2 regions of the Duganella vulcania genome follow, and region 2 is predicted to be linked to the other one. Evidence: predicted binding sites of a transcription regulator. Region 2 holds the regulator's gene; the other holds the start of a gene.
What was found. Region 2 encodes FliA, which starts transcription of late flagellar genes. Its sites were predicted from a motif close to CTAAAGTTTNNNNNNNNNNNGCCGNTA; they were not measured.
Positions count from the first base shown of each region.

Region 1 (4,375 bases), on a different contig from region 2:
GTGACGGTGGGCGCGGCCTTGGCCGACACACCGGTGGTGGTGCTTTTGGCATTGATGGCGTCGGCCAGCAGGCGGGCACTGCGGGTGGTGCCGTCGGTGCTGATTGCGGTGTTGTTAATGCTGAGCGAGCCCGGTGTCAGGCCTCCGCTGCTCAGGCTGGCCCCGAGCGCGGTGCCGGCGATGCCGAAGGTGCCGCCGCTGATCGTGCCCAGCGAGAAGTTGATCGTGGTCTTGCCACCGAGGCCGATGGCCGCCGTGGTACTTTTGTAACCGGCGGAGGCCAGCGTCTGCGCTTGGGCGATCTGGGTGACATTGATGCGGTAGTTGCCCGGCTGGGCGGTGCTGTTGGCGGTGGCCGTTAGCACGGAGGAATCGCTGGGGGTGCTAGTGAGCGACTGGAAGCCGGACAGGGAACTCAGGCTGCTGAGCGAGCTCTGGAAGGTGCCGAGAGCGCTCGACAAATTGCCGAACGCGGACACCTTCGCCAGATAACTGGCCGATTTCTTGTCGTAATCGGCCAACGGCTGCGACTCCACTGCCATCAGCTTGCTGACGATGTCGTCGACCTTGAGGCCAGAGCCGATGCCCGCTGAAGAGATGCCCACGATGTGCTCCTAAGTAAAGCAATAATATAAGACAATATCGGCAGAATCAAACCGGACTTGAGAGGGGAGAATACCTGCCAGTTCAGGCAAAGCTGAAAAAACGGGCAGCGAAGGGGACGTGGCGGGGCAGTGGGCAGGCGCTCCCGGTGTCAGGATGCCATGCATGGGAAAAAAGCGGCGCGCGCGAGCGCGGCCGCTTCAGGCGGTTTGCTGGATCAGCAAACCGGAGTTGCTGGACTTCGACTCCAGCGATTTGGCGATTTCCAGCGCTTCGGGCGAGGGAATCTGGCGCAGCACTTCCTTGGTGGTCTGGTCGATCACCTTGACCACGGTGCGCTTGGTGTCGCTGTCGACCGAGAATTCCAGGCCTTGCGACTTGGCTTGCGCCGACTTGTTCAGCTGCGACACGGCCTGGTTGACCTGCTCCAGCGTCGGTACATTGGCCGGGCCTTTGACGGCGGCCGCTGTTTCCACGGCAGTGGCTGGTGCGCGCGTGGCGCCTTGCGCAGCGACATCGCCGCCAGCGGCTGTGGCCGGGCGGTCTACTGGGCGGGCCTGGGTGGCCGAGCCGATGGTATCGATAGTCATGATGCTTCCTTTGTGAAAAATCCCCGACTGAATAAATCAGCCGGGGAACCTAGTCAGGGTGACCTTGTCGGGTCAATCCTTCCCCGGATTTTAGCCACGCAGCAGGGACAGCACGCCGTTCGGCAGCGAGTTGGCCTGGGCCAGGATGGCGGTACCAGCTTGTTGCAGGATCTGGCCGCGGGTCAGGTTGGCCGTTTCCGACGCGAAGTCGGTATCTTGAATCCGGCTACGCGAAGCGGACAAGTTCTCCGTCGTCGTGTTCAGGTTCGAGATCGTCGACGCAAAACGGTTTTGAATCGCACCGAGCGCCGCACGGTTGCTGTTGATCGAGTTCAGCGCCGAGTCGATGGTCTTCAGCGCAGCGTTCGAGCCATCCACGGTGCTGACGTCGATTTTCGAGACGGACTGCAGATCGCTGCCGACGGTAGTGCCGCCAGTGATCACGCCGACCGTGCTGGTGATCGAGAAGCCGGAGTCCGACGAAAATTCGACGCGACCACCGACCGCTGCCGAGCCGCCGGTAGCCAGTGAGACGGTGGTGGCCGAAGGCGAACCGCCGATGTCCGCGCCGCGCACGGTGGCCGATTGCAGTGCCACGTCACCGGTCTGGGAGGACAACTGAATATTGTTGCCCGTGCTGTCGACCAATTGCAGTTCTTTTTTGCCGGTTGCGTCCAGCTTGACGCTGGCGGTGACGTTGGTGGTCGCGGTCTGGGCATTGACAGCCTGGGCCAAGGCCGACAGGTCGCCACCGACCACTTTGGCGCTAATGGTGACAGCCTTGGAGTTTGGATCGTTGGCGATCGAGTTAGCGCCGCGCAACTGGAAGTTGACCGAGCCGTCGACGACGCCAGCGATGGTGGCGACGGTTTTGGCCTGCGCCGTCACGCCGGTGGTGCCGGAGGCGGCGTTCACTTTGGCGGCGGTGGAGGCGGCGGTGTCGCCGTTGACCGGAGGGGTAGCGCCCAGCTGCGGTGCCTTGACGAAGATGTCTTGGGTGGTGCCGGCACCGGACTTGATGGTCAGCGTTTCGTCGGCGGTCAGCAGGTTGGCGGCATCGGCGGTGTCGAGGTTGGCATTGGCGCCGGTAACGGCCTGCGACAGCGAGGTGGCCGTATCGACCGGCTTGATGGTGTTGTTGCCGATGTCGCTGGCCCGGGCGCTCTGCACACCGATGTTAATGGTTTGGCCCGAGTTGGCGCCGACCTGGAACTGGGTACTGGTCAGGCTGCCGTCGAGTACGTTCTGGCCGTTGAACTGGGTGCTGGTGGCAACGCGGTCGAGCTCTTTCGACAGAGCGCCCACCTCGTTCTGGATCGATTGGCGATCCGATGCGGAGTTACTGCCGTTGGCGGACTGGACTGCCAGTTCGCGGATACGCTGCAGCAGGTCGCCTGCGGTGCTCAAGCCACCCTCGGCCGTTTGAGCCAGCGAGATACCGTCGTTGGCGTTACGTGCAGCCGTGGTATTGCCGCGAATTTGCGAAGTGAAGCGTTCCGAAATGGCCAGACCTGCGGCGTCGTCTTTTGCGCTGTTGATGCGCAGACCCGAGGACAGGCGTTGCAGCGAAGTCGACAGGTTTGCTTGCGACGTGGTCAGGTTACGTTGCGAATTCAGCGATGCAATATTAGTGTTGATGACTTGTGCCATGATGTTTCTCCAAAATACGATTCGGCGATATGCTCAGTTCCCATTGGTCTGTCTCCACATTCCGAGACATTCAAACCGCTGTTGTAACTGGTAACGGTTGCCCAGTGGGAAAATTAAGGGCAAAAAAAGCGGGAAATTTTCGATTTCAGGGCTAAAGTTCATCGCACATGCCCGTTTAAACGACCGCGTTCGCGGAATCTTTAGGGCAAAAATAATTATTTTTCGACCTTGTTTTTGGGCAAAAAAAAGCCCGGCGGGCGCCGGGCTGGAATAAAAATGACAATAAACGGGGCTAGTCGGCCACCACCACCCGGTTTTTGCCGGTCTGCTTGGCGGTGTACATGGCCTTGTCGGCGCGCTTGACCAGCTCGGTCTGCTCCTCGTTGGGACGGCGCAGCGCCACCCCGGCCGAGAAGGTGATCAGCACCTTCTCGTTATCGTGCAGGAAGAAGTGCTTGGTCAGTTCGCGCTGCAAACGGGTCATCGTGCTGGCGGCCGCCTCGACCGAGGTCTCCGGCATCAGGATCAGGAATTCCTCGCCGCCGAAGCGGGCAATCACGTCCATCGAGCGCAGCGTGTCCTTGACGATCTTGACCAGGTGCTTGAGCGCGGCGTCGCCGGCGATGTGGCCGTAGGTATCGTTGAGCTTTTTGAAATCGTCCAGGTCGAGGATGGCGATGCACAGCGGCGTGCCGCGGCGGTCGGCGCGCGCGGTCTCGCGCTCGAACACGTCGTCCAGGCCCCGGCGGTTGAGGCTGCCGGTCAGCTGGTCTTCGCGCACCAGCTCGCTCAAATGCTGCAGCTTGGCCTCCAGCGCGTGGATGCGGTTCTCGGCGTCCTGCACCTCCTGGCGCGCCAAGACCATCTTGTCGCGCGCCTTGAGCGCCTCGCTCTGCACCAGCCGGGTTTCCTTGAGCACCTCGTCGAGTATGTTGTTGAGCTCGGCGATGTTGTCGGCCTTGCTGATCTTTTCCGAGTAGCCGCCGATCTTCTCGTGGAAGTCGCCGGTCGAGGCCGCGACCTGGCCGAGCCGGTCGATGAAGGTCATCATCATGTTCTTGACGGTGAGCTTGACGTCCGACAGGCTGTGCTTGAGCTGGCCCTGCTTGTAGATCACTTCCTTCAGGCTGCGCGTGGCTTCCTCCAGCGCGCGCACGTCGATCGGGCCGGTGATCAGGTTCTGCACCGATTCGATCTGGCCGCGCAGCCAGCTGTCGTCGTCAAGCAGCTCGCTGACATTCTCCAGCAGCAGCTTGAACAGGCGCAGCAGCAGTTCCTGCTGTTCGCCGCTGTCGCCGCCGCGCAGCTCGATCTGGTAGCACAGCTGCTTGAGGCGCACGGCGATCTCGGCCAGCGCCTCCTCGCTGTGGGCCAGCTTGGTGGCCGCGCCCAGCGATTCGGCCTCGGCCACCAGCACCGGCGCGCCCGACAGCAGCGACGCCACCGCGAAGGTCAGGGTGCGGCTGAGCAGGTCGCGCAGCGTGCGGCTTTGCTCGTCCTCCGGCGCCAGGCCGGCCAGCTCGATGCCGCCC
Region 1 is NZ_WWCX01000148.1:3,340-7,714, forward strand. Features, by position in the region: gene fliD (flagellar filament capping protein FliD) at 1-605, opposite strand, end outside; gene GTP90_RS33525 (flagellar protein FlaG) at 804-1,193, opposite strand; gene GTP90_RS33530 (flagellin N-terminal helical domain-containing protein) at 1,284-2,843, opposite strand; gene GTP90_RS33535 (GGDEF domain-containing protein) at 3,136-4,375, opposite strand, start outside.
Region 1: GTP90_RS33530 (flagellin N-terminal helical domain-containing protein) is a predicted target of FliA. The motif match lies at 3,021-3,047, and genes of this name have one in related genera.

Region 2 (4,375 bases):
CCGGCTTGCCGTCGTCGTCCCCGGCTTCCACCTCGACCGCGCGCGGCGCGGACAAGGCGGCCGCCCCGGCGACGCCTGCAACGTCCGACAATGTGCGCCTGTCGCCGCAAGGCCAGGCATTGGCGGCCAGTGCGGCCGGCGGCGCCAACGCTGTGTTCGATACCAAGAAGGTCGAGCGCATTAAGCTGGCGATTGCCGACGGTCAGTTCCAGGTCAACTCGGAAAAAGTGGCGGATGGCTTGCTGGATACAGTCAAGGATCTGCTGCACTCTCGCAAACGATAGGTAATACCATGTCAACCGCTACCCCGCTGAACAGCCTGCGTGAAGAAGAACAGATCATGACGACCCTGCTGGGCGTCCTGAAGCAGGAACAGCAACACCTGGTGGCGGCGGAAATCGACGGCCTGACGGCGGTCACCACGAAGAAATCGGCACTGGTCACGCAGATGACCCTGTTGTCGGCCCAGCGCCACCGCGCCCTGGGCAAGGCCGGCTACCCGGCCGAGGAAGCCGGCATGGATGCCTGGGTTGCCGCCAGCGGCGCCGACGCCGCCGAAGCCACCGCCCTGTGGCAGGCGCTGCAGCACCACGCGCGCGAAGCCAAGGAACTCAACCGCATCAACGGCATGCTGATCAACAAGCAGATGGGCCATACGCAAGGCGCGCTGCAGGCGCTGCGTCCGCAATCGGCCGGCGCCAACAATTTCTACGGCCCTGGCGGCCTGTCCACCACCCTGCCCCGCAGCCGCGGTTTCCTGGCCGGCTGATCTGCGCTTTTATTTTATCTACTGCTGAGCCGGCGCCGGCGTCGGCAACTCCGTCACCGTATCCGGAATACCGGACAAGATCGTGACCGCCACGCGGCGGTTGCGCGCGCGGCCGATCGGATTGTCGTTCGACGCCACCGGCACGTTCGAGCTGAAGCCCACCGCGGTCAAGCGTCCCGGCGCCACGCCGGCGTCGATGAACAGCCGCACCACGCTGCTGGCGCGCACCGCCGACAGCTCCCAGTTGGACGGGAACAGCGCGTTGCGGATCGGCTGGTTGTCGGTATGGCCCTCCACCTGCACATTGTGGTCGTCGCTCTTGAGCAGGCCGGCCACGGCGCGCAAGGCTTCGGTCGATTCGCTGGTCAGGCGCGCGTCGCCCGGATCGAACAGCACCGAGGCGTTGATCTCGACGCTGACGCCGCGGCTGTTCTGCGTGACGCGCACCTTGCCCTCCTTGACCAGCGGCGCCAGCGTGGACAACAAGTCCTGCGCCAGCTTGGTCATCTGGGTTTTTTCCTTGCGCAGCAGTTCGGCGTGGCGGCGCAGGTTGGGATTGGGGATGGGCAGGTTGGGCACCTCGGTGGTGACCGGCTTGGCCGAACCGGCGCCGCCGAAGGCGTCCCCCAGCGCGACCGACAGCACCTTGTAGCGGCCGATGTTGACCACCGAGATCGCATACATGACAACAAAGAAGGCGAACAGCAGCGTGATGAAGTCGGCATAGGAAATCAGCCAGCGCTCGTGGTTCTCCGGCTCGTCGTCGAACTTCCTGCGGGCGCGGCGGTTCTGCATGTCAGTGTTCCCGCAGCAGCGTGGCGATGCGCTCGTCGATGACGCGCGTGTGGTCGCCGGTGGCGATGTCGTAGAACACGGCGGCGGCGATCTCCTGCTGGTGCACGGCCTGCGTCACGATGGCCTTGAGCTTGTTGGCGATCGGGTAGAAGAACAGGTTGGCCAGGCCGACACCGTAGATGGTCGACACGAAGGCCACCGCGATGCCCGAGCCCAGCTTGCTTGGATCGGTGAGATTTTCCATCACGTGGATCAGGCCCAGCACCGCGCCCAGGATGCCGATGGTGGGCGAATAGCCGGCCGCCGATTCCCAGATGCGCACCGCCTGGCGCTCCTCGGTTTCGTAGGCGGTGATCTCGGTGTCGAGGATCTGGCGCAGCTTGTCGGGGTTGATGCCGTCGACGATCAGGCGCAAGCCCTTGGTGTTGAACTGGTCCTTGGACGACAGCATGTAACGCTCCAGCGACAGCAGGCCGTCGCGGCGCGCCGCCAGGTTCCAGGCGTTGATGTCGCGCGCCAGCACGGCGCGGGTGTCGGCCGGCGGCGCGAACACCAGCCGCAGCATGCGCACGCCGCGCAAAAAAGTCTTGAAGCGGGTCTGCAGCATCACCGCGCCAAACGTGCCGATGACCACGATCGCGAACGCGGCCGGCTGCAGCAGCGAGCCGAGCTTGCCGCCCTCGAGCGTCTGGCCGACAACGATGCCGGCCAGCGCCAGCAGCACCCCGGCTACGCTGGCCCAGTCCAAGACCGCTCCCGAAGTGAGGCGCGCAACCGCGCCACGGCCTGCGTATGCAGCTGCGATACGCGCGATTCCGATACGCCCATCACGGCGCCGATTTCTTTCAAGTTGAGCTCCTCTTCGTAGTACAGCCCCATCAGGATCTTCTCGCGCGGCGGCAGCGCGTCGATGGCGTCGATCACGGCCTGGCGGAAGTCGCCGTCCAGCAGCGAGCGCAGCGGGTCGCTCTCCTCGTCCGAGCAGTAACGGTCGAGGAAGCTGTCGTTGCCGTCGTCGTCGTGAAAATCTTCGTAGTACACCAATTGGTGGCCGCCGCCGTCGGACAGCATTTCCTGATAGTCGGCCAGCGACAGCTTGAGCATCTTGGCCACTTCCGACTCGGTCGGCGGATGGCCCAGGCGCTGCTGCAGCGTGCTCATCGCGGTCTCGATCTTGCGCATGTTCTGGCGCATCGAGCGCGGCAGCCAGTCGCTGTTGCGCAGCTCGTCGAGCATGGCGCCGCGGATGCGCAGCACGGCGTAGGTTTCGAACTGGGCGCCATGCGTTTCCTCGTAACGGCTGATGGCGTCGAGCAGGCCGATCATCCCGGCTTGCACCAGATCGTCGACTTCGACGCTGGGCGGCAGTTTCGCCTTCATGTGATGGGCCAGGCGCTTGACCAACGGCATATGCTCCGTCAGCAAAGAATCCTTGTCCGCTTTCCCTTTGACCGTGTACATAGCCTGTTTATTATTGATTAAGCGCTAAAATTGTCATGCTCCCTTAACGGAAAGATGGCGAGCTGGCCAGCGCGAAGCGCCCCGCCAGTTGACGAAACGCGACCGAAGCCCCGGCCAGCGGAAACGCATCGACCACCGCACGCCCCAAGCGTGCGGCGCGCTGCAGGTATTCATCCGCCGGCACCGATCCCATCGAAACGAGGTTCACCGCGAGGTATCGGCTGGCCGCCTGTGCCATGTTATCGTATACCACCTTTGCTTCCGATTCGGAAGCCCCGGTGACCACAATTCCGAACGGCCGCCGTCCCAGCTCCTGGTTCAGGCGCTTGATCATACTGTACGCGGCCTTGATCGAGGTAGCGCTATTCGACACCTGCACCACGATTTCCGAGCTGGCCATGACCGGCACCGGGAAGGCCACGCCGTCGAACTCGCCGTCGACGATGACGATGCCGGTCTGCTTGGCCAGCACATCGAAGGCCTTGGCCAGGCGGCGCGTCTCGTCCGGGCCGCTGCGCGGCACGCCGCGTGTCATCGACGCCACAGAGAACCCTTGCGGCACCTGGTGGATCACCTGGTTGAGCGCGCACTCCTGGCGCGCCACGTTGAGCAGGCTGGCGCCGCCGTCCACGCCCAGGCGCGAGGCCACGCCATGGGCGCTGGCGCAGGCATCGACCAGCAGCACGTCGTTGCCGGCGCGCGCCAGCGAGGCGCCCAGGTTGACCAGCATGGCGCCCTTGTCGTCCTGCGGCGTGGCCGACAGGAAGGTGACGATGCGGGGCTGCGGCCCCGCCAGCATGCGGCGCAGGCCCTCCGCCTGGTCGAAATCGAAATTAGCCAAGGTGCACCTCGCGCAGCGCTGGTTCACCGTTGCTCATCAGGAGCGGCAGTTCGGCGTCCAGGTATTGGGTGTTGACGGCGTCGCGTTTCAACTTGAAAGCGCGGTCGATCAGGTAGGCCGGATCGGCCAGGTGCAGGTCTTCCGGCACGCGCTGGCCGTTCGACACGTAGAACAGGTTGAGCTTCTGGCGGATCACCACGTCCAGCACGTTGCCGATGGCGGCCGCTTCATCGAGCTTGGTCATGATGCAGCCGGCCAGGCCGCTGCCCTGATAGGCGCGCACCACTTCGTTCAGCGTTTCCTGGGTGGCCGTCGCATTCAGGCACAGCAGGCGCTTGACGTCGGAGCCTGCGCCTTGCAGCATCGACACCTGCTCGGTCACCATCTGGTCGCGCTGGCTGACGCCGACCGTGTCGATCAAGACCGTGTGCTTGTTCTTCAGTTCCTTCAGGGCGATGCGCAGGTCGGCCTCGTCCTTCACCGAGTGCACCATCACGCCGAGGATCTTG
Region 2 is NZ_WWCX01000006.1:23,452-27,826, forward strand. Features, by position in the region: gene flgM (flagellar biosynthesis anti-sigma factor FlgM) at 1-284, shown strand, start outside; gene GTP90_RS06765 (flagella synthesis protein FlgN) at 293-769, shown strand; gene motD (flagellar motor protein MotD) at 788-1,564, opposite strand; gene GTP90_RS06775 (flagellar motor protein) at 1,566-2,312, opposite strand; gene GTP90_RS06780 (RNA polymerase sigma factor FliA) at 2,294-3,025, opposite strand; gene GTP90_RS06785 (MinD/ParA family ATP-binding protein) at 3,069-3,866, opposite strand; gene flhF (flagellar biosynthesis GTPase FlhF) at 3,859-4,375, opposite strand, start outside.